One region of the Salinimonas marina genome, then DNA from elsewhere that is predicted to be linked to it. Evidence: predicted binding sites of a transcription regulator. Region 1 holds the regulator's gene; the other holds the start of a gene.
The links. The regulator NrdR, encoded in region 1, represses ribonucleotide reductase genes. The targets are predictions, from matches to a motif close to AAACACNANATNTNGTGTTT.

Region 1 (7,952 bases):
CAGAAACCAGTGTCGAAACTATTTGTGAGCTGGCGCTGGCTCAGGCTCCCAAAATTATGGTTATTGACTCTATCCAGGTCATGCATGTGGCGGATGTGCAGTCGGCGCCAGGCAGTGTGTCTCAGGTTCGTGAAAGCGCCGCCTATCTGACCCGCTTCGCCAAACAACACCACATTGCCATGTTCGTGGTGGGGCATGTCACCAAAGACGGCAATCTGGCCGGACCTAAAGTGCTTGAGCATTGTATCGACTGTTCAATGATGCTTGAAGGCGAAAGTGACGGACGGTTTCGCACCCTGCGCAGCCATAAAAACCGGTTCGGTGCAGTCAATGAACTGGGTGTGTTTGGCATGACCGAGAAAGGTCTGAAAGAGGTCAGTAATCCTTCGGCTATCTTTTTAAGCCGGGGTGAAAATCAGGCTCCCGGTTCCTCGGTAATGGTAATCTGGGAAGGCACCCGTCCGCTATTGGTGGAGATTCAGGCGCTGGTAGATTATTCGCAAATGGCGAATCCGCGCCGGGTGGCCGTGGGGCTGGAGCAAAACCGACTGGCCATGCTGCTGGCGGTTTTGCATCGCCATGGCAATGTGCAAATGAATGACCAGGATGTCTTTGTAAACGTGGTGGGTGGCGTGAAGGTAAGTGAAACTGCCGCCGATCTGGCGTTATTGCTGGCCATGATTTCAAGTTTCAGGAACCGGGCGTTGCCCCGCGATTTGATTGTATTTGGAGAGGTTGGTCTGGCCGGCGAGATTCGCCCGGTGCCCAATGGCTCTGAGCGCATCACCGAAGCGGCCAAACATGGCTTCAGGCGCGCCATCGTGCCTAAAGCCAACGCGCCCAAAGCCCGCCTTGAAGGCATAGAAATTGTACCGGTAGCTCAGCTTAGTGAGGCTTTGGATGCCTTGCCGTAAATTGCCTCGGTCAGGGCATCAAGATCGTCCTGCGACAGTTTTTCATCGCCGCTATTAAACAGGATAAGCTGACGCAGCGCCGCCAGGCTATGGACATCAATATGATCCACTTTGCAGCCCATGGCCACGGCCGGTTTACGCCGGTGGTTATGGCGATAAAGCTGTTCGACCCAGGCCTCGATGCGCGGGGCTTGTTCATCCGCTAAAAACGCAATTTTGTAAGGGTCATGGGAGTCGAAGGGCAGTGTATCAAGTGCCTGTTCCTCGGCACTTAGCCGTAACCCCTGTAGCGAGACATCTTCAATAACAACATCAATAGAGGTGGGCCGTGGGCTAAGGTCCCGGGGATGTTAAGCGCCACGCGCTGAAACTGCCGTTTATCTGACATGGTTCGCTCCGGTAAGGGCGGTGAGGGCTGTTTGTTTGATGACCATGCCAATTCATGCAGAAAAAAGCAATGAGCAGTTATCTGTTTTTTGATCAGGCTGTGATGACAAAAAAAATACCCCCTGCGAGGAGGGGGTATTTTCAATTATTGTTAATCTTACTTTTTAGTCATGCGTTTGTACTTCAGGCGGTGCGGCTCGACCACATCCTGACCATAGGTTTCTTTCATCCAGGTATCGTAATCGGTGTAGTTGCCTTCGAAGAAGTTGATTTTACCTTCGTCACGATAATCCAGGATGTGGGTAGCGACACGGTCAAGGAACCAGCGATCGTGCGAGATAACCAGCGCACAGCCCGGAAATTCCAGTAACGCATCTTCCAGGGCCCGCAGGGTTTCAACATCCAAATCATTGGTTGGCTCATCGAGCAGCAACACATTTCCGCCGGCTTTCAGCAGCTTAGCCAGATGCACCCGGTTGCGCTCACCACCGGATAAATCTTTGATGTATTTTTGCTGAGTATTGCCTTTGAAATTGAACCGGCTGCAATAAGCGCGGCTGTTAATTTCAAAATTACCAATGCGGATAATATCCTGATCGCCTGATATCTCTTTATAGACGGTATTGTTTTCATCCATATGATCTCGGAACTGATCAACACTGGCAATCTGCACAGTTTCGCCTAAATCAATCTCGCCGCTATCGGGCTGTTCGCTGCCGGTCAGCATTTTAAACAGGGTAGATTTACCCGCGCCGTTAGGACCGACAATACCAACAATCGCGCCTTTGGGCACCGAGAAAGTTAAATCATCAATCAGTAACCGTTCACCATAAGATTTGCTCAGATGCTCTACATCGATGACCTTATCGCCCAACCGTTCGCCGGGTGGAATAAACAGTTCGTTAGTTTCATTGCGCTTTTGATAATCTGAGGTCGATAGCTCTTCAAACCGGTTCATCCGGGCCTTGGATTTAGCATGACGGCCTTTTGGATTTGAACGCACCCATTCCAGTTCCTGCTTGATGGATTTCTGGCGGGCGTTTTCGGTGCGCTCTTCCTGCGCCAGACGCTGTTCTTTTTGTTCCAGCCAGGAAGAGTAGTTGCCTTCCCAGGGAATGCCTTCACCACGGTCAAGCTCCAGGATCCAGCCGGCCACGTTATCCAGAAAATAACGATCGTGGGTGATGGCTACCACGGTACCTTCATAATCGTGCAGGAAGCGTTCAAGCCAGGCTACGGATTCGGCATCAAGGTGGTTAGTGGGCTCATCAAGCAGCAACATATCAGGCTTTTCTAACAGCAAACGGCATAAGGCGACGCGGCGACGTTCACCCCCTGACAGCTTTGACACATCAGCATCCCAGGGCGGCAGGCGCAGGGCATCGGCCGCGCGTTCAAGGGCATTTTCCAGGTTGTGGCCGTCTTTGGCCTGAATAATCGCTTCCAGTTCGCCCTGTTCTTTTGCCAGCGCATCAAAATCGGCATCGGCTTCGGCATAGGCGGCATACACTTCATCCAGCCGGGTTAGTGCATGGGCCACATCGGCGACGGCTTCTTCGATATTACCGCGCACATCTTTAGACTCATCCAGTTGTGGCTCCTGGGGCAAATAACCTATGTTGATCCCAGGCTGGGGTCGTGCTTCACCTTCAATCTCGGTATCCAGACCGGCCATGATCCGCAGCAGCGTAGATTTACCCGCGCCGTTGAGACCCAGTACGCCGATTTTAGCGCCCGGAAAAAAGCTAAGTGAAATATCTTTAAGAATGTGACGGTTAGGCGGAACAATTTTGCCTACCCGATGCATAGAATAAACGTACTGTGACATGCTTAGTCCTTGCCCTGAAGAAAGGAAGCCATTGTAAGCCTTTTCGAAAAATTTTCATCAGGAAACTGGGCCGGAATATCTGCTTTTGACTAAAAAAGCAGCGTATGTCAATGAACAGTTACAAATAGTGAAGGCCGGGTAACGACTCCAGCCGGTTTTTGCAGTAGCATAATGGGGTAAAGCAGGTAATTCACTTAGAGGACTGTATGACCACCACTGCCCCAAAAAAACACTATACGCTGGCCGAACTTGCCAGTCATGCTGGCGCCACCGTGCAAGGTGACGAGAGTGTCTGTATCACTGGGGTAGGGACGCTGGCCAATGCCACTGCCGGGCACATTTCCTTTTTGACCAATACTAAATACAAACCGCAACTGGCAGATACCGCGGCCGGCGCGGTGATTGTACATCCCAAGGCGGCGGCTGATGCCCCCGGGCCGGCGCTACTGCATGATAACCCCCATGCCGCCTTTGCGCGGATTGCGCAGTTATTTGATACCACCCCGACGCTGGCCACCGGTATTGCCAGTACTGCCCAAATCGCCACCGATGCTCAGCTGGGCACTAATGTGAGTCTGGGTCATCATGTTATTATTGAGTCCGGGGCGGTATTAGAAGACAACGTGGTGGTGGGAGCAAATACCGTTATTGGTAAAGATACGCGTATTGGTAAAGACACCACAATCTACCCCAATGTTACGATTTATCACGGTGTTAATATTGGCCAGCGTATCACCATCCACAGCCAGACCGTGATTGGGGCGGCAGGCTTTGGCTATGCCAATGATAAAGGAACCTGGTTACCGATTCCCCAGACCGGCTCGGTCCAAATTGGCGATGATAGCCAGATTGGCGCATCCAGCAGCATTGATCGCGGCGCGATGGAAGATACCATAATTGGTAAAAATGTGATTATCGATAATCAGGTGCAGATAGGGCATAACTGTATTATCGATGATCACTCCTGCATTTGCGGCGCTACCGGCATTGCCGGGTCGGTGAATATTGGAAAATATGTTGTGATTGGTGGCGGGGTTGGCATCAATGGTCATATCAGCATTTGTGATAAGGTGCAGGTCACCGGCTACACCATGATTGTGCAGGATATCACTGAGCCCGGGCTGTATTCGTCGGGACAGCCGGCGATGAAAAATCTGGTATGGCGCAAAAATACGGTGCGTCTGAATCAGATTGGCAGCCTGTTCGATCGGGTCAAGGCGCTGGAGAAAGCAGCCCGTGAAAACACCGATACATAAGCAACACATCGTACCATGCGGGATTCTGTGGAATCTCGGACAAAGCAGTATACATGCTGCCCAAATTGACTAGAATAAGCGTTTACTTTATTGCCATTTCTAACGCTGTTAAGGAGCCTTAATGTTACCTCGCGAAATGACGATTGCGGATTTTGATCCAGAGCTGGCAGAAGCCATGGACAACGAAACCACCCGACAGGAGCATCATATCGAACTGATCGCTTCTGAAAACTATTGCAGCCCACGTGTGATGGAAGCACAAGGTTCGCAACTGACCAACAAGTATGCTGAAGGCTATCCTGGCAAGCGTTATTACGGTGGTTGCGAACATGTAGATGTGGTGGAGCAACTGGCCATTGATCGCGCCAAACAGCTATTTGGTGCTGACTTTGCCAATGTGCAGCCCCATTCAGGTTCTCAGGCTAATGCAGCAGCATTTATGGCATTATTAGATGCCGGCGATACCGTACTGGGTATGAGCCTGTCCGATGGCGGTCACCTGACTCACGGGTCGCATGTCAACTTTTCGGGCAAAACCTATAATGCCGTGCAATATGGTTTAAGTGATGAGACCGGCGAGATTGATTATGCTCAGGTTGAGGCGCTGGCTGAAGAACACAAACCAAAGATGATCATTGGTGGTTTTTCGGCTTATTCAGGCATTGTGGACTGGGCCCGTTTTCGTGAGATTGCCGACAAGGTAGGCGCGTACCTGCTGGTCGATATGGCCCATGTGGCCGGTCTGATTGCTGCCGGTGTTTATCCAAATCCGTTGCCCCATGCTCATGTGGTTACTACCACCACGCACAAAACCCTGGCGGGCCCGCGCAGCGGTCTGATTTTGTCATCTTGTGGCGATGAAACGATTTACAAAAAACTGAACAGCGCTGTTTTCCCTGGTATGCAGGGTGGCCCGCTGTGTCATGTGATTGCCGCCAAAGCAGTAGCCTTTAAAGAAGCGTTGCAGCCTGAGTTCAAACAATACCAGCAACAGGTCGTCACCAACGCCAAAGCCATGGTGGCGGTGATGCAAGATCGTGGTTACAAGATTGTGTCTAACGGCACCGATAACCATTTGTTCCTGCTTGACCTTATCGATAAAGACATTACCGGTAAAGAAGCCGATGCGGCCCTGGGTAATGCCAACATCACCGTAAACAAAAACTCGGTTCCTAATGATCCGCGTTCACCCTTTGTTACCAGTGGTTTGCGCATTGGTAGCCCGGCCATTACCCGTCGTGGCTTCAAAGAAGAACAAGCGCGTCAGGTGGCCACCTGGATGTGTGACATCCTGGACAACCTGAATGATGACAGTGTTGCTGCCCGGGTGAAGCAGGAAGTGACCGACTTGTGTAAACAATTTCCGGTTTACGCATAAACCACACTGTAGTGCTGTACTCAATATCGTGGGGGCAGCGCTACCAAGGCTAAGGAGTACCCATGTTTTGCCCGTTTTGTTCAGAGCAGGAAACAAAAGTCATCGATTCTCGCCTGGTCACAGAAGGGCAACAGGTACGCCGCCGTCGTGAGTGTCTGGTTTGCCACGAGCGCTTTACAACCTTTGAAAGCGCTGAGCTGGTCATGCCGCGGGTCATCAAACGCGATGGCTCGCGGGAACCTTTCAATGAAGACAAATTACGGGCCGGGCTTCAGCGGGCGCTGGAAAAACGCCCGGTCAGTACTGAAAAAATCGAACAATGTATCCTATCGCTTAAATCACAGCTTCGCGCTACAGGCGAACGAGAGGTCTCCAGTGAATTCCTTGGTAATCTTATAATGGATGCATTAAAAGAATTAGATAAAGTGGCTTATGTTCGTTTTGCTTCGGTGTATCGCTCGTTTGAGGATATACGGGAGTTTGGCGAAGAAATTGCGAGGCTGGGCGATTAATAGCACATGAAAACCTGCGCAACCCTGACCGAATCACTTGCCGATGACTACCGCTGGATGGCTCAGGCGATAGCCCTGGCCAGACGGGGACTCTACACTACCTCTCCCAATCCACGGGTAGGGTGTGTGATAGTGGATGAAAACCAGGCGAAAGTTGGCGAGGGCTATCATGTCCAGGCCGGCACCCCCCACGCCGAGGTTCATGCCCTGGCCATGGCCGCAGAAAAGGCCAGAAATGGCACCGCTTATGTCACCCTGGAGCCTTGTAGTCATTACGGCCGGACCCCGCCTTGCGCTGACGCGCTGGTAAATGCCGGTGTGCGCCGGGTTGTTATTGCTATGACTGATCCTAATCCGCAGGTAAGTGGACGCGGGATTGCTAAGCTGCAACAAGCGGGGATTCAGGTAAGTTGTGACATTTTGGCGGCTGAAGCGGCAAAGCTGAACCGTGGTTTTATCAAACGCATGGTAACGAACAAGCCCTATGTGACGGTAAAACTGGCGGTAAGCCTGGATGGTAAAATTGCCCTGGGCAATGGGGTTAGCCAGTGGATCACCGGCCCCCAGGCACGTAAAAATGTGCAACGGCACCGGGCTGCCAGCTGCGCGGTGTTAACCGGCACCGGCACCGCGCGCACCGATAATCCGAGTCTGCTGGTGCGGCCTGAAGAGGCTCAGTTTGACCATTACCCGCTGCCAGATATACGCCAGCCCTTACGGGTGGTTGTAGATCGCAGCAATAAGCTCGATCCTGCCTTACAGCTGTTTACTGACCAGCATCCGACCATCCAGGTGGTGGGTGATGACCTGCCGGTTCAGTCGGGCCAGCTGCCGGTGGCAACCAGCGGCAAGCATATTAATTTAACTGAACTGATGCTGGTGTTGGGCGCCCGTAACCTCAACGAAGTCTGGGTAGAAGCCGGCCCGGCACTTGCCGGTGCGCTGTTGATGAGCGGCGAAGTGGATGAGCTTATTGTCTATCAGGCACCCAAACTTTTGGGAAACACCGCCCAAAGCATGGTAACGCTGCCCGCCTTTAGCGAATTATCCCAAGCTATTGATCTGGTGCTTGTGGAACAGGTACAACTGGGGCAGGATCTAAAACAGACCTTTAAGATCAAAGCATTTTAATAACGGAAACAACAAGACTATGTTTACAGGCATTGTGCAGGCACTGGGCACTATAAGTAAGCTTGACCGACGCGGTGAAGACATTCGTCTGACCGTTAAAGCAGGCCAGTTAGACATGTCCGATGTCGCGCTGGGTGACAGTATCTCTACCAACGGCGTCTGTCTTACTGTGGTAGAATTCGGCGCGGATTATTATTGTGCAGATGTGTCGGCCGAAACCATCCGCTATACCGGATTTGCACACTATGGCAATGGTTCTTCAGTGAACCTGGAAAAAGCCATGCGCCCCACTGATCGTTTTGGCGGTCATATCGTGTCGGGCCATGTGGATGGTATGGGTACCATCTCTGCCATCAATCGTCACACTGACTATGTTGAAATCTGGGTCAGGGCACCGGCCGAATTAGCCCGTTATATCGCCCATAAAGGCAGTATTACTGTAGATGGTGTAAGCCTTACAGTAAACGAGGTTAACGGCGCAGAATTTATGCTGTGGATCATTCCTCACACGCTACAGGAAACGGTCATCGGTACCTATCAAAAGGG
Region 2 (7,952 bases), 440 kb from region 1:
TTTGAGTTCTTTTTAAAGAACGATGCACTGCATGATCCTATGGTCAATGATTATCATATCGTGTCATTTGGCTGGGCTACGGAAGCTCAAATCAGTGACATGAAAAGACTGACCTTCGCCGTCAACAATGTTTTAAAAGCCTTGTTCGACGAAGCCGGTATGCTGTTGGTGGATTATAAACTGGAATTTGGCATTGATGGCAATGGGGCATTGGTGCTGGGTGATGAGTTTACGCCGGATGGTTGTCGTCTGTGGGATAAAGAAACCCGCAAGAAGATGGACAAGGATCGCTTTCGGCAAGGGCTGGGTTCGGTGGTAGAGACCTACATCGAAGTGGCCGGCCGTCTCGGCCTGAAGCTCTAAGTGATACTATAAGGGACCCGTTCGGTCCCTTTTTATTATGCCCCGGTTGTCTTCCTCTTTACGGGTGGGTCTGCTCACCTGTCTGGCGATGCTGGCGTTCGCCGCTAACTCATTGCTGTGCCGTATGGCGCTGGCACAGACGAGTCTGGATCCTGCCACCTTTACCATCATTCGTTTACTCAGCGGCGCACTTATGCTGGCGCTTATCTGTGGAATTAAAAACCGTTTTAGCCTGCGTTATGGTAGTTGGCCGGGCGCCATCGCCCTGTTTGTGTATGCCGCCGGGTTTTCGTTTGCCTATACCGGCATGAATACGGGCACCGGCGCACTGTTGTTATTTGGGGCGGTGCAACTGACCATGATTGCCTATAGTTTGTGGAATAACGAGCGTTTTAACCTCATCCAAACCCTGGGCTTTGGCCTGGCAATTGTTGGACTGGTGGTGTTGTTGCTGCCCTCCGCAGTAAGCCCGGCATTAGTGCCGGCGGCGTTGATGATAAGTGCAGGCATCGCCTGGGCGGTATACACCCTGATGGGGCGGGGCAGCACCCAGCCATTGCTGGTCACCACCGGTAACTTCTGGCGTAGCCTGCCATTGTTACTCCTACTGTGGTGGTGGTTACCGGGCGAGGGCGGGCCAGCAATGAACACGGCCGCAATAAGTTATGCAATAGCCTCCGGCGCACTGGCTTCAGGCGCAGGCTATGCTATCTGGTATGCGGTGCTACCGTCGTTACAAAGCTCGGTGGCAGCCACTATTCAGCTCAGCGTACCGGTACTGGCGATGCTGATGGGCTGGGCATTTTTAGCCGAGTCGATTACGGGGCAGATGATCCTTGCCTGTCTTGCTACCCTGGGGGGCATTGCGCTGGTAATACGCTACCGTTAACTGACTGATGGGGGCTTCATCTCCGTGGGGGCCGCTGTGCGTTCAATCTGAACCATAAAGTGCTTCCGCTGTGTGGTTTGTGTAACTGCCGGTCCTGACAAATTGTTTGTGAAAGGTTGGCATCGATAGTAATGAGTGAATACGTGGGCAAACTGACACCCTGGTACTGGCATTGTCTGAGCCCGGTGTCGTATTGCTTGCGCCTGTCTGCCTGTTTGATACGCTGTTATTCCAACTTCCGCAAGCCAGGAATGTCGTCAAATTCTGTAGGTTTTGATTGTGCGCTATAAGGGGGTCAATACCACTTTATCCCGTGAAATGGTAAGCGTGGCAAGTGGTTAACGTAAAACAGCTGATAACCCACCTAATATAACCGCAATAATGGGACGGCGCGCGGTTAAAGTGGAACGATGACTTTTAGATCGGTGGTAGGAACACAGCAGCAGGGCAGAATTTCATCATCATCAATGAAGGCCAGTGGATCGGTGGTATAGCGCACCGCACCGGCTTTTAATTTGGTACGGCAGGCGCCGCAAAACCCTTCCCGGCAATGATAATGCACATCGATGCCACTTTGTTCTAAGGATTCCAGCAGGGTTTTATCATGGCGGGCGGGTACGCATTTCGCATCAACAACATCGATACGAAATGCATCATCAGGCTTTGTCATTACCCCGGCTGATTAAAGCTCGAAGTCAGCAAAATCATCTTCACTGACCGAAGAATCAATCTGACCAACCAGGTAAGAGCTGATTTCTGACTCCTGCGGCGCCACCTGAACATTATCTGAATTAAGATAATTGTTCATCCATGGCAGCGGATTGCTTTTCACGTCAAACGGCGTGTCCAGCCCAATGGCAGACATGCGCTGGTTGGCAATGTATTCCACGTATTCGCACAGAATCTGCTTGTTCAGACCAATCATAGAGCCGTTTTGGAACAGATAATCCGCCCATTCTTTTTCCTGCTCAACTGCGTTCATAAATATGTCGCGGGCCTGGTCTTTACACTCTTCGGCGATTTCGGCCATTTCAGGATCGTCTTTGCCTTTTGCCCACAGATTCAGAATATGCTGGGTTGAGGTAAGATGCAGATTCTCATCCCGGGCAATCAAACGAATGATCTTGGAGTTGCCTTCCATCAATTTGCGCTCGGCAAAAGCAAATGTGCAGGCAAATGACACATAAAAGCGAATGGCTTCCAGCGCATTAACCGAATTCATACACAAATACAGTTTCTTTTTAAGCTCGCGCTGATTAATAACATGAACTTCGCCATTAACCGTGTGGGTACCTTCCCCCTGAGTTTGCCACAGCTGAGTCGCAAAAATCAGATCATCATAGTAGCGGGAAATATCCGCGGCACGTTGTTTGATTTGTTCGTTTTCAACAATGTCCTCAAAAATCTCGCTGGGATCAGAAAACAGGTTGCGCAAAATATGGGTGTAAGAACGCGAGTGGATGGTCTCAAAAAACGACCAGGTTTCCACCCAGGTTTCCAGCTCAGGTAATGACACAATAGGAAGAAACGCGATATTCGGACTTCTGCCCTGGACCGAGTCCAGCAGGGTCTGATATTTCAGGTTAGAAATCAGAATATGCTTTTCCGGGTCTGTCAGCTTTTGAAAATCAACCCGGTCGCGCGTGACATCTACCTCTTCAGGACGCCAGAAAAAGCTGATTTGCTTCTCGATCAGTTTTTCAAAGATAGAATGTTTTTGCTGATCATAACGTGCAACATTCACCGGGTTCCCGAAAAACATGGGTTCGCCCAGTGGGTTGGTGATGTTTTGATTAAAGGTGGTGTATTTCATAAGTACCGAATAAACCCAATTTTGTGTATTAAACCATGGTTAGCCACGGGTGCGTGTTATATTTTACACGCACCGCCGGCACAATCATCATCTTCTTCAACCACCGTGGCCTGAGCCAGCGGTGTTTGTTGCTGAGTTTTGACTTCCACTGAACTGGTGTCTGAGGCGCCATCACGGGTATTGTGATAATACAGCGTTTTCACACCCAGTTTATAAGCCGTAAGCAAATCTTTTAACAACAGCTTCATCGGCACCTTGCCATTCGCATGACGGCTGGGGTCGTAATTGGTATTGGCCGAAATCGTCTGGTCGATAAATTTTTGCATAATACCGACAAGCTGCAGATAACCGTCGTTAGAAGGAATATCCCACAACAGCTCATACTTTTCTTTGAGCGTGTCGTACTCCGGAACCACCTGTTTCAACACACCGTCTTTGCTTGACTTGATGCTGATATGGCCCCGTGGTGGTTCGATACCATTGGTGGCATTGGAAATCTGTGACGAGGTTTCAGACGGCATCAGTGCCGACAGGGTAGAGTTGCGTAACCCGTGCGCCTTAATGTCTTCACGAAGGGTATCCCAGTCACACTGCAATGGCTCATTGCACACGGTGTCCAGATCCTTTTTATAAGAATCAATGGGCATGATGCCTTGTGAATAGGTGGTTTCGTGAAACTTAGGACAGGCGCCTTTTTCCTTCGCCAGATTATTTGAGGCTTTTAGCAGGTGATACTGCATCGCTTCAAACGTACGGTGCACCAGGCCATTGGCGCTGTGATCAGAATAACGCACATTATTTTTAGCCAGGAAGTAGGCAAAGTTGATGACTCCTACACCCAGGGTACGACGGTTCATGGTGGCATTGTACGCCGCCGGTACCGGGTAATCCTGATAGTCCAGTAGGCTGTCCAGAGCCCGTACCGCCAGATCTGACAACTCTTCAAACTCGTCGACCGACTCAATCGCACCTAAGTTAAAGGCCGACAAGGTACACAGGGCGATTTCACCTTCTTCATCATTCACATGTTGTAAAGGCTTGGTTGGCAGCGCAATTTCCAGACACAGATTACTTTGGCGAACCGGCGCTACTGAAGGGTCGAACGGGCTGTGGGTGTTGCAGTGATCCACATTTTGCAGATAAATACGACCCGTGGAGGCGCGCTCCTGCATAAACAAACTGAACAGCTCCATGGCTTTGATGCGCTTTTTACGAATGCTGTCGTCGTTTTCGTATTTTACATACAACTCTTCAAATTTTGCCTGGTCGGCAAAAAACGCATCGTACATGCCGGGGCAGTCAGAGGGGCTGAACAAAGTGATGTAATCGTCTTTCATCATGCGCTGATACATCAGCTTGTTGAACTGCACACCATAATCTAAATGACGCACGCGGTTTTCTTCTACGCCGCGGTTGTTTTTAAGCACCAGTAAGGATTCAACCTCCAGATGCCATAACGGATAGAATAAGGTGGCTGCACCGCCGCGAACACCGCCTTGTGAACAGCTTTTTACTGCAGTCTGGAAGTATTTATAAAAGGGAATACAACCGGTATGAAAGGCTTCGCCGCCACGAATAGGGCTGCCCAGCGCACGAATCCGGCCTGCATTCACGCCGATACCGGCACGCTGACTGACATACTTAACAATCGCCGACGAGGTGGCGTTGATTGAGTCCAGGCTATCGCCGGTTTCGATCAGTACACAAGAGCTGAACTGACGGGTTGGCGTACGTACCCCAGACATAATCGGCGTAGGCAGAGACAACTTGAAGGTAGACGCGGCATTGTAAAAACGGCGAATATAGCTCAGGCGCGTTTCTTTAGGGTAATTGGCAAATAAACAGGCAGCCACCAGAATATATAAAAACTGAGCGCTTTCATAAATGTCGCCGGTGACCCGGTTTTGTACCAGGTACTTGCCTTCAAGCTGCTTAACCGCCGCATAGCTGAAATTCATATCCCGCCAATGATCGATATACGAGTCCATCTCGGCAAATTCTGCAGGCGTAAAATCTTCCAGCAAATGGGCATCGTATTTTTGTGCATCAACCATTTTGACCACATGATCATACAACGACGGTGGCTCGAACTGGCCATACGCTTTTTTGCGTAAATGGAAGACCGCTAACCGGGCTGCCAGATACTGATAGTCAGGCGCATCAGTAGAGATAAGGTCGGCCGCTGATTTGATCAATGTTTCATGGATTTCACCGGTTTTGATGCCATCATAGAATTGAATCTGGGCTTTGATCTCTACCTGAGAAACCGAAACATTATTTAGTCCTTCTGCTGCCCAGGTGACAACTTTATGAATTTTTTCAAGATCGATGGGCTCTTTTTCACCGTTGCGTTTGGTGACAAGTAAATCGTTGTTCATGGTAACTGGCCGTCTGTCTGTTAGCGCGTGTCGCGCGGGCTGTGCCCGATTGTATTTTTAGTCGTAGTCGGCTACATATTGCCGCTGGCAAATAGCCCCATTAACCTAACCCTGAAATGCGTAAAATCTCGTAGATGAAAATATCAACACGAGGACGTCAGGGGTTAAATGGATAGGCACAAGATAGTGAGGTTTACGGTGTAATGCAACCGAATATAGCGGCCGCATTCACGTGCAAGGATTGTCAAGTTTTTAATGTTAGTGGTGACTAACCTAAAACAGATTTGCAATCGCTATATATCCAGAATGCAAGCCTTTTTAGACTAAGAAAAATTTAAAAATATTTACCCGATAATAAAAAGGGCTGCTGAAAATTTGTGGATATGTAGTGTTCAAAAATTAACAGCAGCACTAGATGTAGTGTTAAGCAGGTTTGATACTGTGCAACATGTAGTTGACATCCAAGTTCTGATCCGAGGTATAAAAGCTTTGGGTAATCGGGTTCATATGCAAACCGGTGGCGTTACGGGTGAGCAGGTTAGCTTCTCCCATCATGGTCATCAGTTCAGAAGGTTTAATAAAGCGCTGATACTGATGCGTGCCTTTAGGGACCAAACCCAGCATATATTCTGCCGCCACAATGCCCAGCAAATAGGCTTTGGGGTTGCGGTTCAGGGTAGAAAAGAACACCGCGCCGCCCGGTTTTACCAGTTTGGCACAGGCGCTTACAATCGAAGCCGGGTCGGGCACATGCTCCAGCATTTCCATACAGGTCACCACATCAAACTGGCCTGCATGTTGTTCAGCATAGGCTTCGGCGGTCACACATTCATAGTCAACGTTTATGCCTGACTCCAGACCATGCAGCCGCGCTACCTCTAAAGAAGGCTCAGCCATATCGATACCGGTTACCTGGGCACCCATACGCGCCATGGCTTCAGCCAGTATGCCGCCACCACAACCAATATCGAGTACATTTTTATCAAACAGCCCGCCGGCATGCTGAGCAATAAAGTCCAGTCGTAGCGGATTAATGGCGTGCAGCGGTTTAAACTCACCTTCGGTATCCCACCAACGTGAGGCTAGATCGCCAAACTTGGATATCTCCTGTTGATCCACATTTGTCATGATCTGTGTCCAGTATCCTAATGTCAAAACCCTAACATAGCGCAAAACCAGTCTGTTTGGCACGCATTAGCGAACAGGTAGGGGTGTATATGGATGAAAAATAGACGCTTGAGACCTTCTATGGCATTTGCTGTGATTAACCGCTACATTATTTGGCCGGTCGGTGATACACTCGTCGATTGATTTATTACCCCAATAATAAGAATGTGTGGAGCCAGCCAACTGGCGGTTTCAGGACTTTTATCTCCGCATGCGCACACTAAACCAAGTTAAGGGAAAAAGCAGTTTATGACTGATAACGCTAAAGAAATTCTCCCCGTTAACATAGAGGAAGAATTAAAGAATTCTTATCTCGACTATGCGATGAGCGTTATTGTTGGCCGGGCGTTACCTGATGTACGTGACGGCCTGAAGCCGGTGCACCGTCGGGTGCTATTCGCGATGAATGAATTGAAGAATGACTTCAATAAACCGTATAAAAAATCAGCCCGTGTGGTGGGTGATGTTATCGGTAAATACCATCCTCATGGCGACTCCGCGGTATACGACACCATTGTACGTATGGCTCAGCCTTTTTCACTTCGCTATATGCTGGTAGACGGGCAGGGTAACTTTGGCTCGGTGGATGGCGATTCGGCGGCCGCTATGCGTTATACCGAAGTTCGTATGGCAAAAATTGCCCACGAATTGCTGGCGGACCTGGATAAACAAACCGTGGATTTTGTACCTAACTACGATGGTACCGAATTCATTCCAGAAGTACTGCCCACTAAAGTCCCCAATTTGCTGGTGAATGGATCTTCCGGTATCGCGGTCGGTATGGCCACCAACATTCCGCCCCACAACCTGACCGAAGTCATCAATGGCTGTGTGGCGCTGATTGAAGATCCGGATATTTCCATTGATGGTCTGATGGAGCATATCCCCGGACCGGACTTCCCGACGGCGGCTATGATCAGCGGACGCAAAGGGATTGAAGATGCGTATCGGACCGGCCGTGGCAAAATCTACCTGCGGGCAAAAGCTGAAATCGAGACCGAGAATAATGGTAAAGAGACCATTGTGGTCAACGAGATCCCTTACCAGGTAAACAAAGCGCGTCTGATTGAAAAGATTGCGGATCTGGTTAAAGAAAAACGCATTGAGGGTATTTCGGCCCTGCGCGATGAGTCTGATAAAGACGGGATGCGCATCGTTATTGAAGTTAAACGTAACGAGTCTGCCGAGGTACTGTTAAACCACTTATATGCCAATACCCAGTTACAAACAGTATTTGGTATCAATATGGTGGCGCTGGATAACAACCAGCCAAAAGTGTTCAATCTTAAAGAAGTGCTGGAATGCTTTATTCTGCACCGTCGTGAGGTGGTCACCCGCCGTA

Region 2: nrdA (class 1a ribonucleoside-diphosphate reductase subunit alpha) is a predicted target of NrdR. The motif match lies at 5,618-5,637, and genes of this name have one in related genera.

The regions. Positions count from the first base shown of each region.
Region 1 is NZ_CP064795.1:1,196,742-1,204,693, forward strand. Features, by position in the region: gene radA (DNA repair protein RadA) at 1-914, shown strand, start outside; gene IT774_RS17320 (hypothetical protein) at 881-1,036, opposite strand; gene ettA (energy-dependent translational throttle protein EttA) at 1,459-3,129, opposite strand; gene lpxD (UDP-3-O-(3-hydroxymyristoyl)glucosamine N-acyltransferase) at 3,336-4,385, shown strand; gene glyA (serine hydroxymethyltransferase) at 4,507-5,763, shown strand; gene nrdR (transcriptional regulator NrdR) at 5,826-6,275, shown strand; gene ribD (bifunctional diaminohydroxyphosphoribosylaminopyrimidine deaminase/5-amino-6-(5-phosphoribosylamino)uracil reductase RibD) at 6,282-7,406, shown strand; gene IT774_RS05305 (riboflavin synthase) at 7,426-7,952, shown strand, end outside.
Region 2 is NZ_CP064795.1:1,638,435-1,646,386, forward strand. Features, by position in the region: gene purC (phosphoribosylaminoimidazolesuccinocarboxamide synthase) at 1-363, shown strand, start outside; gene IT774_RS07200 (DMT family transporter) at 401-1,252, shown strand; gene yfaE (class I ribonucleotide reductase maintenance protein YfaE) at 1,650-1,922, opposite strand; gene nrdB (class Ia ribonucleoside-diphosphate reductase subunit beta) at 1,935-3,065, opposite strand; gene nrdA (class 1a ribonucleoside-diphosphate reductase subunit alpha) at 3,122-5,443, opposite strand; gene ubiG (bifunctional 2-polyprenyl-6-hydroxyphenol methylase/3-demethylubiquinol 3-O-methyltransferase UbiG) at 5,867-6,571, opposite strand; partial or broken gene gyrA (DNA topoisomerase (ATP-hydrolyzing) subunit A) at 6,860-7,952, shown strand, end outside.